Regions from separate parts of the Thalassotalea piscium genome, predicted to be linked through region 2. Evidence: predicted binding sites of a transcription regulator. Region 2 holds the regulator's gene; the other holds the start of a gene.
The links. The regulator FliA, encoded in region 2, starts transcription of late flagellar genes. The targets are predictions, from matches to a motif close to CTAAAGNTNNNNNNNNNNNNGCCGATA.
Positions count from the first base shown of each region.

Region 1 (8,091 bases), 1.8 Mb from region 2:
TCGCTGATAACAACGGTAAAAAAAGTCGCTTCTCTTACAGCTGAAAACACCTCTTCTATGCTCAGTGATATTTTAGCTGCTCGTAAAACTGAGATCGACAATATCAATGGCTATATTCATCAACTTGGTATTCACCACAAAATCGCAACACCACAAAATACATTTTTTTGGCAACAAGTTAACTCATTAGAAAAAAGGAAGTAGCCGTATAAAAATCTCAGTTCGTGTTAACAATTACTTAATCAACGCAACATTATTAAATACCGCGTTGATTACATGAAAGCGGGCAAGGTTATTTTCGATATACTTTCACATTTGTAAAACCATTATCAATTAAATACAGTGCTTGTAACTTACTCATAACTCCTTTGTCGCAATAAAGTAAATATTGTTTACTGTTATCTAAATCACCAAACTGGGTTGATAATTTATAAAAGGGTATATGCTTAACTTCAATACCATCTATAATTAATGGGTTTTCATCTTCTTCTTCAGGGCTGCGAATATCAACAACAATCTCATTAGCGGTAATTTCACCTACTGTTTCAACAGCTGTTATTTCTGCTTCAGTTTCCTGCCCAATATCACGCACGTCTGACACTCTCATTTGGGCAACAACCCTATCAAGGATTGAAAAATCAAAGTTTTCTTCTTCTTTCTCAACTTTCGATAGAACTGCCTTTACCGTCGGCTTTTTCGAAATAACGCCACAGTACTCAGGAATGGTTTTAGCAAAGTCTTCTGTGCCAATTTCACGAGCAATATCAATAATTTCTTGTTTATCATAAGCAACCAAAGGGCGTAAAATTAAGGTTTCAGTGACTCGGTCAATCACATTTAAATTAGTGAGCGTTTGACTTGATACTTGACCTAAGCTTTCACCCGTTACTAATGATTGAATACCTCTACTTTCAGCAATTTTAGCTGCTGCACGCATCATCATTCGCTTTAAAACAACACCCATTTGACCATTCTCAATTTTCTCTAGAATTTCAGCCACAACAGGCTCAAAATCTACCGCATAAAATTTTGTACGATGAGAAGCACCAAATTTATCCCACAAATAATAACTTACTTGCTTAACACCTACCTCGTGTGCTGAACCACCTAAATTGAAAAAGCAAAAGTGTGTACGTGAGCCTTTCTTAATCATTTGATAGCTAGCGACACCAGAATCAAAACCTCCAGACATTAACGACAGCACATCTTCTTGGGTTGCAATAGGAAAGCCACCTAAACCTTTAAACGTGTTACTAACAACATTTAGTACATTATTTTTAATTTCTAAGCGAACAGTAACATCTGGCTTTCTTAACTGAACTTTTGCACTTTCAACATGCTGGTTTAAACCGCCACCCACATACTGTTCAACATCTAATGACTTAAATTCATGCTTCCCTGTCCGCTTAGCACGAACACAAAACGTTTTATTTTCAATTGTTTTTGCATGAACTGCTAAGGTTTTTTCAAAAATGTCATGTAGATCTGTAAACTCCATTTGCTGCACTTCAAGAAAAGCAGGTACTCCAGGAATACACTTTAACGCTTCAATCAATGCCAAACGATTTTCAGGAGTATTATTTTTAGTGTTAACTTCTATATTATCCCAATTAACTCGTGTCGTTACTTGCTCATCAATACGACGCAGTACATTTTTAACGCTAGACTCAAGGATTTTAGTAAAGCGCTTGCGTACTGGGCGACTTTTAATAGTGATTTCAGCTTGTAATTTTACGATAAACTTCATGGTAATTAAGGGACCTACATAAATTATTGGCGCGAATTATACACAGTTAACACTAAATTTGGTACATGCCAATTGAATTAATGAGCTGAACACATAGTAAATATAAAGGTGTAAAGACAAGGTATTGATCGTAAGAATGGTTATTTTTCGTAACTGCTCCAGTAAATTACATCCATGTAATCACCTTTGCTATAAATCAGTGGCGCGTAATAGGTGCCTTTCAAGCTCGGCTCTACAAAGCTCATTAGAGCCTATAGTCTCAAAAACTCAACAGACCCTAATTACTGGCCTCGTTAGAAATTGAAATAGGCTCAGACACCTTTGCTTTACCTTGATTAATCGCAATTTCAACTCGTCGATTTCGGCGGCGGTTTAGCGCATTACTATTGGGCACTAATGGCCTTGTATCAGCATGACCTACAACTAACATTCGTGTAGCATCAAAATCTTGTACCTTTATTAATTCATGAGCAATTGCAACTGCACGCTTACTCGATAAGTCCCAGTTAGAACTATATAGCTCCGAGTTCATACCTTGGCTATCTGTATTACCCGACACCATTATTTCGCCTGGAATTGTGGTTAATAACTCTCCAATTTTTTGAACAATTGGCTTAAACTTAGGCTGTAAAAATGCTGAACCTGCAGCAAATGAACCATTCTCACGTATTCGAATTATCACTTGTTGTCCCAGAGATTCAAGTTCAATCGCCCCGTCTTGTATTTGCTTTTCCATTTGCTCAGCAATCTTCTTGACCAACTCATTAACTTGCTCTTTAGAAGCTTGTTCAAGTGCATCTTTTGCTTGCTGTTCAGCTTGAGCTGATTGGGAGTCATCAGTACTTTGCGATTGTCCACCTCGTTCTGCGCCACGTTGCTCTTGGCGACCACCCGCCGAGGTTTCATCACCCGCTTGAAACTCCAACATTTGCTGTGTCATTTCAACAGTTTGTTGTTGAATCACTTCAATAGGTGTTGGTTCTGGTTTACCCGGACGAAACTCTTGCGCAATAATACTAGTGCCTTTTGGAATATCTTTTACTTCAATTTTATTTTGTACACCAAACGCAAACTTCATTGAACCTGCAATTTGTTTAAACTTAAGTACATCCATTTCTGAAAAAGACAACAACAACACGAAAAAGCACATTAATAATGACATTAAATCGGCAAACGTTCCCATCCACGCGGGTAGTCCGGGTGGTGGGCATTTACATTCTGGAGGATTAGCCATAATTAATCTCGTTACTCTTCAGTGGTATTCACAACACGTTTACCTTCCGATATATAATTTTTCAATAATCCCTCAATTACTCGTGGGTTTTGCCCATCTTGAATGCCTAATACTGCATCAAGAATTAATTCTTGGTTTAACTTTTCCTCAGCAAGCCTTAGTTTTAGTTTATTCGCAATAGGGATAGCAATTACGTTAGCTAAAAATGCGCCGTATAGTGTGGTTAATAATGCAACGGCCATAGCGGGACCGATCGCTTTTGGATCATCCATATTTGATAACATTGCAACTAAACCAATGAGCGTTCCTATCATCCCCATTGCTGGTGCAACTTCAGCTAAAGCCATTAGCATACCTACACCAGTTTCATGACGTTCAGAGGTTAAATTAATATCTTTTTGTAACGTTCCTTTAACGACATCGGCATCATGCCCATCAACCAGCATATCTACACCTTTTTGCATAAAGGCATTCGATATTTCTGCTTCTTCTAATGCTAAAAAACCACCTTTACGTGCTGCATCTGCCATTTCAACTGACTTTTCAATCAGCTCTTCTGGTTGTTCAATTTTGAACATAAATGCTTTAGCAATAATCTTCCCAATCCCAAAAAACTGACCAAGAGTATAATTTGATAAAACAACAAAGGTAGATCCACAAAAAACAATCAATATAGACTGGGTATCGATAAACATGCTGATATCACCACCCAGCACCATCGCCATTACGATAAAACCAATAGCCCCTAAAATCCCCAGTAGCGTAGCTAAATCCACAAAATGTCTCCCCTATACGCTGTTTTAATAACAACCTTTGTTTTGCTTATACTTTAAATAATACAATAAGGTTTAAATATACGCGACTATATACGAATATAAAATTGATGTTGCTCTTTTATTATCGCCCATATTGTCAATAACTTAACTTATAATTAAGATTATTTTGTATTTTTCATTTTTATCACGCAATAAAGATAACTTAATGTTAGATTGACCAAAGGGCTTAGCTAAGGTAACTTTGCGCTTTAAATCCTTCTTTCCATTTATCTATAGCATCAATCGCAATATTTTGGCACTAAAAACTATGGCACGTAAAAAAATAGAAAACTTAAGCTTTGAAGAGTCTTTGAAAGAACTTGAACTAATTGTTCAAAAATTAGAAGCCGGAGAGCTTAGTTTGGAAGACTCAATGAATTTCTTTGAACGTGGACTTAATTTAAGCCAATTAAGCCAAGAAAAACTTCAAGACGCGGAACAAAAAATTCAAATGTTAATGACAGCAAATGGGCAACAAACCCTAACTGATTTCAACGTTGAAGAGAACGAGTAGTGAGCCAGCTAATCGATATAGAATATTTACAACAGCATATAGATCACTTTCTTACCAGTAAACTCGATCAACTTAATGTAAATAATGACGAATTATTAGCCGCGATGCGTTATGGGCTTCTAATGGGTGGCAAACGCATGCGCCCTTACCTTTCTTACGTCACCGCAATTACACTAAATGTTGAAAGTACAGATGCCGATGCTATTGGCGCTGCAATTGAGTGTATTCATGCCTATTCGTTATTGCATGATGACTTACCTGCAATGGACAATGATGACCTTAGACGAGGAAAGCCAACTTGCCATAAAGCGTTCAATGAAGCGACTGCAATACTTGCAGGAGACAGCCTACAAACATTGGCCTTTGATATCATTGCCAACCATGAATTTTCACCTTACGGTAAGACCAAACAAGTTAAGCTAATTCAACAACTTGCTAATGCAGCTGGATATCAGGGTATGTGCGGCGGTCAAGCAATGGACTTAGCCGCAACAGATAAAACAATTACACTAGCTGAGCTAGAAAAGTTGCATGCGTTGAAAACAGGCGCACTATTAGAAGCTTGTGTGTTGATGGTCGCTGAATGCGCTGAACAAGTGAGTGACGAAGATAAAAATCAGTTGGCAATATTTGCCCGAAGCATAGGTTTAGCCTATCAGGTTCGAGATGATATAATCGATATTACCTCTACCGAAGAAGAGCTAGGTAAACCGTGCGGTTCAGACCTTGCAGCTAATAAAAGTACTTATCCTGCACTACTGGGGTTAAAGGGCGCACAAGAAAAAGCTGAACAGTTATATCAACAAGCACTTCAAGCTTTAGCCCGTTTGCCTTACAATACACAAACTTTGTCGCAATTCGCTACATTTATAATAAAGCGAACCAGTTAACCTGGCTAATATTACTATGACTAAAAACCTTAACGACTTTCCATTGTTGTCTCAAATTGATTCGCCAAAAAATTTACGCGAATTAACCCGTTCTCAATTGCCACAGGCAAGTGATGAACTGCGTCGTTATCTTTTGAGCTCGGTAAGTAAGAGCAGCGGGCATTTTGCATCTGGCTTAGGCACTATTGAATTAACCGTTGCGCTTCACTATGTCTACAACACCCCCTTCGATCAGTTAATTTGGGACGTTGGTCATCAAGCATACCCACACAAAATACTGACGGGTCGCCGCGATCAATTACATACCATTAGACAAAAAGAAGGCTTACACCCCTTTCCTTGGCGTGAGGAAAGTGAATACGACGTGCTTAGTGTTGGCCATTCCAGCACTTCTATTTCTGCAGCATTAGGGCTTGCCGTTGCAGCAGAAAAAGAAGGAAAGAAACGTAAAGTTGTCGCCGTAATTGGTGATGGCGCAATGACGGCAGGTATGGCGTTTGAGGCATTAAACCACGCAGGTGATATTCATAAAGATATGCTGGTTATTTTAAATGATAACGAGATGTCGATCTCAGAAAATGTTGGCGCATTAAATAATCACTTAGCTAGAATGCTATCTGGCAGCTTATATACTGGGATACGTGAAGGAAGTAAGCGCATACTTAAAAATATACCTCCAATTAAAGAATTGGCAAGTCGCGCTGAAGAACATTTAAAAGGTATGGTTGTTCCTAGCACTTTTTTCGAAGAATTAGGTTTTAACTATATCGGCCCTATTGATGGCCATGATGTAAATGGCTTAGTAGATACGATTAGCAATATGCGGAGTTTAAAAGGGCCTCAGTTGCTTCATATTGCCACCAAAAAAGGTAAAGGTTATCAAGCAGCCGAACAAGACCCGATAAAATACCATGCCGTACCAAAATTTAACCCGGAAGAAACTTCCTTGCCACCAAGCAAGCCAAGCCTTCCCACTTATTCCAAAATTTTTGGTGATTGGTTATGCAGAACTGCAGAAAAAGATGAGAAGTTAGTAGCAATAACCCCGGCAATGCGAGAAGGCTCAGGCATGGTTGAATTTAGCCAGCGCTTTCCTGAAAAATACTATGATGTCGCGATTGCAGAGCAGCATGCCGTTACATTTGCTGCAGGCCTAGCCATTGGTGGTTATAGCCCTGTAGTTGCTATTTACTCAAGTTTTTTACAGCGAGGTTACGACCAATTTATTCATGACGTTGCTATTCAAAACTTACCCGTAATGTTTGCTATTGATAGAGCAGGTATTGTCGGTGCAGATGGTCCAACACACCAAGGTTCATTTGACCTAAGCTTTATGCGTTGCATTCCTAATTTAGTTATCATGACCCCTAGCGATGAGCGTGAATGCCAATTAATGTTAACCACCGGACATCAACTCAATCAACCATCGGCTGTAAGATATCCGCGAGGCAACGGTTTAGGTAAAGAGTTACCACAAATTCATGAAACTATAGAAATTGGTAAAGGAAGAATTATCCAGCAAGGTCAGCGTGTCGCAATATTAAGCTTTGGCACAATGTTAAGCCAAGCCCAAAAAGCTGCAACAATATTAGACGCGACACTAGCGGATATGCGTTTCGTTAAACCGTTAGATCACAATTTAATTGACCAACTCTGTGAAGCACATGACACTATCATAACCATAGAAGACAATGCTATTGCTGGAGGAGCTGGTTCTGCAGTTAATGAATATATTTTACAGCAAGCACGTAAAATTAATATTTTAAATATAGGTTTACCTGATCAATTTATTAAACACGGAACTCAAGAAGAAATTCATCATGAACTTGCTTTAGATTGTGAAGGTATTGTGAATAAAATTAATACTTTTTTATCGCTATAGACTGACACCAGACAGCTGATATAACCTTACACTAGTGTTGTAAAATTTCGACACTAGTGATTTTTATAACCGCAATGTATAAACTTTAACTTCTCAGTTTTAAAAAAGGATCTTTAATGCTTAAGCAACAAGCGTTTGCGCTTATATTTACCCTACTAATAATACCTTTCATAAGCAAAGCTGACGGTCTTGCCGATTTAAATCGTGCATTAACTACACTTAAAAGCAATAGTCCTATTAGTGCAACACTGATCGCGACAAATTATTATCAGCAGGGTGAAGGAAAAGAGAAAATTGTACGCACAGGTAAAGCTGAAATAATCTTAAACGATAGCGATAATGGTCTTCAGATTACCTATAGTAAAGAAGTACTCTCAAAGTTAGAGCTTGAGTCAAGTGAGCGCATCAATAATGAAGATGCAGACACACCAACACTCAACGCTATTGATACCAATAGAGCAACTGAACTTAAGTCAACCTTATCAGCTGCTCCAGGTATAGAAAGAACCTTAGCGCAAGCCACATTCTTAAGCGAAGAACAGGTAATCGTTGACGGGAAAACATTGCGACAACTCAACTTTGAATTGCCTGTTAGCTCTATTATCCGTGATAAGCGTACCCGTAAATATGTTAAAAAATTCCAAAGTCAGTACAGTGTTATTATTTCTGATACAGGTGTGCCCTTAACAACAGAATTAACTTTTAATGGTAGAGGGCGTGCATACTTAGTATTAAGTGTTAAAGCAGACGGTTTTGAACGCTCAACTTATCAAATAGTTAATCAACGATTAGTTAAAATAAGCAACGAGGGTGGCTCAAAATTTGATTCCACCTTCGGCTATACAGAGCGTAAAAACAGTGAACGTTTAACCGTTCCTCTCATACAAAAAAAACGTTTGGCTGACGAGCTAGTGGCAATCGCAGAGCAAAGATAAATTTTCATAGTTAAACTCGATTTATAGTAAATTCAAGCTATACTTAAGCTTGTAATCGGTACATTGTTAATGGA
Region 1 is NZ_AP027362.1:2,915,527-2,923,617, forward strand. It holds gene QUD79_RS12830 (ketopantoate reductase family protein) at 1-204, shown strand, start outside; gene thiI (tRNA uracil 4-sulfurtransferase ThiI) at 293-1,747, opposite strand; gene QUD79_RS12840 (flagellar motor protein MotB) at 2,025-2,981, opposite strand; gene pomA (flagellar motor protein PomA) at 2,993-3,757, opposite strand; gene QUD79_RS12850 (exodeoxyribonuclease VII small subunit) at 4,065-4,310, shown strand; gene QUD79_RS12855 (polyprenyl synthetase family protein) at 4,310-5,200, shown strand; gene dxs (1-deoxy-D-xylulose-5-phosphate synthase) at 5,217-7,082, shown strand; gene QUD79_RS12865 (hypothetical protein) at 7,199-8,017, shown strand.
Region 1: a site for FliA is predicted at 3,880-3,906, ahead of pomA (flagellar motor protein PomA). Genes of this name have one in related genera too.

Region 2 (8,091 bases):
TAAAGTACAGTTTGCTTATTGCCTGTTGTAGGTCGGCATTTATGCCGTCAATAGCTTAACGCTCGTTACTTTTTGATGGGCTAAAGCCCAACCTACAAGTAGTGTATTTTCTTATCGTCTGCCGCTGAGTAAATATTACTTTAGTTAACTACCCTTTACTCTATGTATTATATGACAACTTTCATTATAGCATTAGGAATTTCAAGTAACGGTAATACTAATTCTGATATACCTGCTACAGCAACCGCTTGTGGCATTCCATAAACAACAGAAGTTGCTTCATCCTGTGACCAAATGGTTGCCCCTTTGCCTTTTAACAAACGCGAACCTTCTCTACCGTCAGCGCCCATTCCCGTTAAGATAATACCTAACACATCTCCTGAAAAAACTTTAGCTGCTGAACCAAAGCTAATATCAACACTTGGCTTAAAAGCAATACGAGGTGAATCATCTTCAAATATTCTTAATTTAGCATTGTTACTGTTGCCCTCTACTATCATTTGTTTACCACCAGGAGCTAAATATGCATGCCCTGGTTTAAGCACGTCCCCATTTTCGGCTTCTTTGACTTTAATGTTGCATAAAGAATCAAGTCGGTTTGCAAATGCTAAAGTGAAAGCAGCAGGCATATGCTGGATCATAATAATAGGAAGAGGAAAGTCTGCTGGTAATGCTGTTAATACTTTTTGAAGTGCAACAGGCCCTCCGGTAGATGTTCCAATAGCTAAAAGCTTGTATGACTTGCTTTTAGTTAAGTTACCTGCACTTCTAGTAGGAATACTAGCTACAACAGGAGTACTGGTCGATCTAGTGAATGTACTAGTAGGTTCACGCGACAAGCTACTGTCAAACTTTCTTCGTAATGATGGTGTTGAAGCTGGTGTTGATAAGGCTCTACGTGTACTTTTGCCTTTTTTTTGGGCTATCTCTAATACCCGTTGTTTTAAAATATGTCCTGCATCACTCGTTGTTTTTGCAATTTCATTAAATTTCTTAGGTAAAAAGTCTAATGCTCCCGCGTCTAAAGCTTCTAAAGTAGCTTTTGCGCCTTGATGCGTTAATGAAGAAAACATTAAGATAGCAGTTGGAGAATTCGCCATTATTTGCTTAACGGCATCAATACCATTAAGTACTGGCATTTCAATGTCCATGGTGATCACGTCAGGTCTTAACGACTTAGCTTTATCTACCGCTTCTTGACCATTAACCGCAAAATCTACCACAGTGAGGTTAGGGTCACTTTCTAAAATATCACTAACACGACGACGAAAAAAGCTGGAGTCGTCTACCACCAAAACCCTGTAGGTCATTTAACTTCTCTTTGTCTTTTACAAAACTGGATTAGTTGTGTAATTATTATGAGCGTAACTTTTTATTCACGATCGATTTTTTCGCATAATATTTTAGCATATTAGCTACATCAATAATGAGTGCAATGCCGCCATCACTCGTAATTGTAGCGCCCGCCATACCAGGCGTACCGTGTAAAAGTCGATCTAATGGTTTAATTACTACTTCTTCTTGACCAATTAAGCTGTCAACAACAAAACCTATTTGCTGCGTGCCAAGCTGTACAATAACAACATGGCCCGTTTTACGCTTATTCTCAACATGATTTCTAACCAACCATTGGTCAAGGTAGAATAACGGGATAGCTTTCTCTCTAACAATAATGGTGAGCTGACCATCAACTAAATTGGTATTAGTTAAGTCTAAATGAAATATTTCATTTACAGCCGCTAGTGGTAAAGCAAAAGTTTGCTTACCCACAATAACCATTAGCGTTGGTAAAATAGCTAACGTAAGTGGCACTTTAATTTCTAGTACTGTGCCTACGCCCATTTCTGAGTCTATATTAACAGTACCATTAAGTTGGGTGATTTTCGTTTTCACCACGTCCATCCCAACACCACGTCCTGATACTTCAGATATTTCAGTTTTGGTAGAAAATCCTGGCGCAAAAATTAAAGCAAAGGCGTCTTTGTCTGACATTCTATTAGCCGCATCTTCATCTAAGACACCTCGCTCAATAGCAATGCTTTTTAATTTATTAGCGTCCATACCTGCACCATCGTCACGAATAGTCAGTAATATATGGTCACCTTCTTGAGAAGCAGATAAAATGACGGTACCTTCTCGACTTTTACCTTTGGCTTCACGATCGTCAGGCAATTCAATCCCATGATCTACTGAGTTACGCACCAAATGCACGAGTGGATCAGCTAATGCTTCAACTAAGTTTTTGTCTAAATCGGTCTCTTCACCTTGTAAAATTAACTTAATGTCTTTATTCAAGGTACGCGCTAAGTCTCGAACAACGCGAGGGAAACGTCCGAAAACTTTCTTAATCGGTTGCATGCGCGTTTTCATTACCGCGCCCTGTAAATCTGTAGTAACTGCGTCTAAGTTTGACACAGCTTTTGTCAACTCTTCATCTTCTTTGGTCATACCTAAACTTGTTAAGCGATTTCTCACTAAAACGAGCTCACCAACCATGTTCATTATTTGATCAAGGCGTTGCGTGTCAACACGAACCGTTGTTTCACCTTGAGGAGCGCTACTCTGTCCAGGTTTTTTCTCAGCTGCCACTGGTTTAGCTGCAGGCGCTGGTGCGGGTTTTGATGCAGGTGCGGCTGCCGGTTTTTGTGCGGCTGTAGGCGCGGGGGTTACTGGTTTTTGACTTGTTTGTGGTGACTTTCCTTGACCATGCAATTCATCTAGCAGTGATTCAAATTCATCATCAGATATATCATTAGACGAGGCTTTATTGGCCGGTGTCGCTGGTGGTGTTTTTGCCACATCAGAAGAAAATGCCCCCTGACCATGCAGTTCATCTAACAATGATTCAAACTCATCATCTGAAATATCATTACTATTATTCGAACTAGTTACCGCAGGAGTGCTTGGCGCACTTGTACCATGTAATTCATCTAAGAGTCGTTCAAATTCATCTTCTGACATTTCATCACTTGAAGTAACGCTAGATTCATTACCACTTACCGTATTTTCTACAACCACAGTAGTTTCAACTGGTGGTGCAGCCCCTTCTGGCTCGCTTAAACGGTGAAGTTGTTCTAGAAGTGCGGGATCAGCAGCATCAACAGGTTCTCTATTTTGAACTTGGCTAAACATTTCATTAATGGTGTCTAACGCCTTTAAGATAACGTCCATTAAATCTGCGGTTACTGCACGCTTACCGGTACGCAGTATATCAAAGACATTTTCTGCACCATGGCAAGCATCAACAAGTTCAGTTAATGCTAAAAAGCCTGCGCCACCTTTTACCGTATGAAAGCCTCTAAAAATAGCGTTTAATAACTCTGCGTTATTTGGATCGTTCTCTAACTCAACAAGTTGTTCAGATAAACTTTCAAGTATTTCACCTGCTTCGATTAAAAAATCCTGTAGAATTTCTTCATCTGCTTCATAAGACATCCAACAATTCCTCTTAAAATCCTAGGCTTGATAAAAGATCATCAACATCATCTTGGTCAGAAACAACGTCATCTCTATTCTCTGTGTTTACAATTGGGCCTTCTACTAAGTTATCGCCCACTTTAGGTTGTTTTTTTTCTTTATCTCGTTCTGAGTTTAATCCAAAGGCCGTTAACATGTTAATTAAGCTTTCTTCAACCTCTCTAACCAAGTCAATAACTTTACGAATAACCTGCCCGGTTAAGTCTTGAAAGTCTTGCGCCATTAATACATCGGTCATTAAGGCGTGCATGTGCGATGTTTCTTTTTCTGTTGTTGTTAGTAAAACGTCAATATCGGCACATAATGCTTTAAATTCTGAAAGTTCAAGTTCGTTATGCATCAGCTTGTGCCACAAAGGCTTAACCGTAGCTATTTGCTGCTGAATAGTATCAACAACAGGAAAAATAGACTCTACAGCATCCATGGTTTTATTAGCGGCTTCTTCTGTGCGACTAATCACATAGTTTAAGCGCTCTTTTGCATCAGGAATATCTGCATTAGCTAAATCGTTGAGTCGTGAATCAACTTGGAAATTAGTTAACGAATCATGTAATTGACGCGTTAATTTACCAATTTCAGCAAAAAGCGCGGTATTGATCGGATTTTGTATCTCAGCGACTAACTCATCGGCTTTATCTTGTTGATTACTTTCAAGGTATTCAACCAATAATTTTGCCTGTTCCAGCGACACATGGACACTCGTATTAATACTCATGCAACGTCCTTAATTAACGGTTAAGGTTTACCCTAAACGCTCAAATATTTTATCAAGCTTGGTTTTCAACGTTGCAGCTGTAAATGGCTTAACAATGTACCCATTTACGCCAGCTTGAGCTGCCATAACAATTTGCTCTTTTTTAGCTTCAGCTGTCACCATTAATACAGGAATGTGCGATAAGCTAGCGTCTGCACGAATTGCTTTTAATAAGTCAATACCTTGCATGCCTGGCATGTTCCAGTCGGTTACAACGAAATCAAAATCACCGCCTTGAAGCATAGGTAATGCTGTACTACCGTCATCTGCTTCTGAAATATTGGTGAAGCCTAAGTCGCGTAAAAGATTTTTCACTATACGTCTCATTGTTGAGAAATCGTCAACAACAAGTACTTTCATATTTTTATCCAAGACACCCTCCGGGGATATAGTTCTAAATTCTATTTATTATATTGTAATCAACTTTTCCACGATTGCATACGTGCTTTTAATCGATGTAACGCTTGACTATGGATTTGACTTACTCTTGACTCACTAACGTCAAGGACATGACCAATTTCTCGTAAGTTTAATTCTTCGTCATAATACAACGACAGTACTAGAGCTTCGCGTTCGGGTAAAGTAGAAATACATTCACTGAGTGCTTTTTTAAAAACTATTTGCTCTATATTGCTATAAGGATTGTTGTTACTTCTATCTTCTAACTGACTTAGTGCGTCTTCACTAACTCCTAAGTCTTCAATCCCAATAATCTTTCCCGTACTTACCTCGTTAAGAATATCATGGTACTCATTTAACGAAATATCAAGTTTTTCAGCAACTTCAATATCAGTTACGTCGCGACCAAGTTCGGCTTCTAAGTGTTTAATTGCTTCGTTAACCATTCGGCTATTTTTATGAACTGAGCGCGGAGTCCAGTCACCACGGCGTATTTCGTCAAGCATCGCACCTCTAATTCTGATCCCAGCAAAGGTTTCAAAACTAGCGCCTTTAGTATTATCAAAATTATTAGCTGCCTCTAATAAGCCAATCATGCCTGATTGTATAAGATCGTCAACAATGACACTAGCGGGAAGTCGAGCAAGCAAATGGTAGGCTATTCGTTTTACTAAAACGGTATGTTGCTCTAGTAGAGTAGTTTTATCTATTTGATTAATGTAAGCATTTGCTTTAGCCACTATCACCCACCACTATTTTATGGATTGTACTTAGTTTTATTGGATTATTACGATTTATTTTCTAACAACTGCTCGATAAAGAATTCTAAATGACCTGACGCTTGGTGAGGTATTGGCCACTTAACTATTTTTTCAGCAAGTTGTTTAAGTGCCTTCGCTGCTGGTGAATCTGGATAAGCTTCAACAATAGCCTGTTGCTTACGTACAGATTTTCGTATGTTTTCATCAAAAGGAATGACACCCACTAATTCTAGCGCAACATCAAGAAAACGTTCACTAACTTTTGATAATTTTCCAAAAAGCTGCTGTCCTTCTTTTGGACTACGTACCATATTGGCGACAACTTTAAATTTATATACGCCATGGTCACGACTTAATAGTTTCATTAAAGCATAGCAATCAGTAATTGAAGTGGGTTCATCACATACCACCAGAAGTACATCTTGTGCAGCTCTTGCAAAGCTTAGCACCATATCTGAAATACCAGCCGCGGTGTCAACAACCAAAACATCAAACTTAGTTTTCATGTCGCTAAAAGCGCGAATTAAACCTGCATGCTCAGCTGGTGTTAAGTCGACCATAGATTGGGTACCAGAGGTTGCAGGAATTATATTAATGCCAGCTGGACCTTTAATAATGACATCATCAAGCTCGCACTCACCTGATAACACATGAGATAAATTACGCTGCACTCTTAAACCAAGCATAACATCGCAGTTGGCTAAGCCTAAATCGGCATCTAAAACCAATACCCGTTTACCAAGTTGAGCTAAAGCAATTGCAGTATTAAGTGATATATTAGTTTTACCTACACCCCCCTTACCGCCTGAAACAGCAATAACCTTTACAGGGTTACTTCCTTTTCTACTGTTGTGATTTGCATCTTGCATTTTTCTTAAGCCACTCGCTTGATCGATCATCTATATTCTTTCTCGTTTTATCAGTATTACACAATTGCAGCAGAAGTCATGGGCATTGGTCGCGAAACGTGTTGATTATTGTATTTATTTGCCATTCTTTCAGCAAGAGTAACTAACTTTTCAGCATTTGCAACTTTAATATCTTCTGGTACTCTTTGCCCATCAGTAAGATAGCCGATCGGCAGACCATTTTGAATAGCTGTGGTAACTATTTCACCAACACTTAAGCTTTCGTCTAGCTTTGTAAAAATACAACCCGCTAGTGGTATTTTTTTAAACCGTTGAACATTCTCTTGCATAACCCGTTGTTGCGAGTTAGCTGCAAGAACTAGATAATTTCTTATTTTTACCCGTGAGTTTGCTACAAGTGTTGCTAAGTGTTGGGCTAATCTCATATCACGTTGGCCCATGCCAGCGGTATCGATTAAAACCAATTTTTTATTCGCATATTGTTGCAACAATAAATCAAGCGATTGAGCGTCTTTCGCCATTTTAACTTGGCAACCAATAATTTTTCCATAAGTGGAAAGTTGTTCAAAACCCGCAATACGGTAGCTATCTGTTGAGATCATAACCACTTGATCAGCACCATGTATTTGTGCATATCTCGCTGCTAGTTTTGCAATAGTTGTAGTTTTGCCAACGCCAGTAGGACCAATTAACGATACAACACCACCCTTATGAATAATGTCATTGCTGGTGGTACTAAGCTGTTGAGTTAATAAGTTTTTTGCATGTTCCCATGCTTGACTTTCATTGGCCGAACTTGGAATGTAACTCGCTACTTGCTCTGCTAATGCTTCTGTGATGCCCATTTGCATTAAGCGGTTTACAAGTACAGCTTTGCCAGGATCTTTTTGTGCCATATCTTGCCACATTAATCCAGACACTTGATGCTCTAATAATTGACGAATACTGTGCATCTCTTGACGCATTTTTTCAATTTCATTAGCAGAGTCAGTATGGTGATACTGTTGATTTGCATACTCATTAGCTACATGAGGCGCTGAAGGCTGCATTACCTCATCAGTATGATGTGCTGAGCGAACTTGAGGTGTTTGTTGAGCATTTTGCTCTAGTCTATCGGTAAAGCTTTTAAGTTGGTCTTCAATATCACTATCTGTTTTTGCTACATTCTGAGATGGTGAACTAGCCTTATTTTGATTTGTTGCTGTCTGGGGCTTTTGAACCGTACGGTTTAATAATGCTGACAAACTATCAACCGGCGGTTGCTCGTTAGCACTTTTATCACTAGGCTGAAATGCCTGACTACTGATAGAAACTACATCATTGGGTATGCTGTCTTCATTTTCTTCAGGCACCGATGTTGCAGGCGCTTTTTGGTTATAATCGACAGCTGCCATTAATTCGACACCTTCAGGAATTTTTTTATTTGACATGATAACGGCATCTGCGCCTAATTCTTCCTTAATGTCAATTAAGGCGGTTCTCATATCTTTTGCAACAAAACGTTTAATTTTCATAAAAACTCCTACACCAGCTTCACGCACATAAACTTATCACACTAGCTATATTTTCGGTTTGAATTATCAGACTACTGACCAATTGAACTTACAATTTTAATTTGTTTATCATCCGGTATTTCTTGATATGAAATTACTCGTAATCCTGGGATGGTATATTTAACAAATTTGGCCATAACTGTTCTTAATATTCCTGACGTTAATAAAATGGGTGTTTCACCGGCCATTTCTTGTTGCTGCGCCCCTTCAGTCAAAGACTGTTGTAGTCGCTCAGCAAGTCCAGGTTCAATACCAGCACCATCATCTCCCGCCATTTG
Region 2 is NZ_AP027362.1:771,757-779,847, reverse strand. It holds gene QUD79_RS03355 (protein-glutamate methylesterase/protein-glutamine glutaminase) at 168-1,310, opposite strand; gene QUD79_RS03350 (chemotaxis protein CheA) at 1,357-3,435, opposite strand; gene QUD79_RS03345 (protein phosphatase CheZ) at 3,449-4,192, opposite strand; gene cheY (chemotaxis response regulator CheY) at 4,220-4,603, opposite strand; gene QUD79_RS03335 (RNA polymerase sigma factor FliA) at 4,651-5,373, opposite strand; gene QUD79_RS03330 (MinD/ParA family protein) at 5,418-6,290, opposite strand; gene flhF (flagellar biosynthesis GTPase FlhF) at 6,317-7,774, opposite strand; gene flhA (flagellar biosynthesis protein FlhA) at 7,846-8,091, opposite strand, start outside.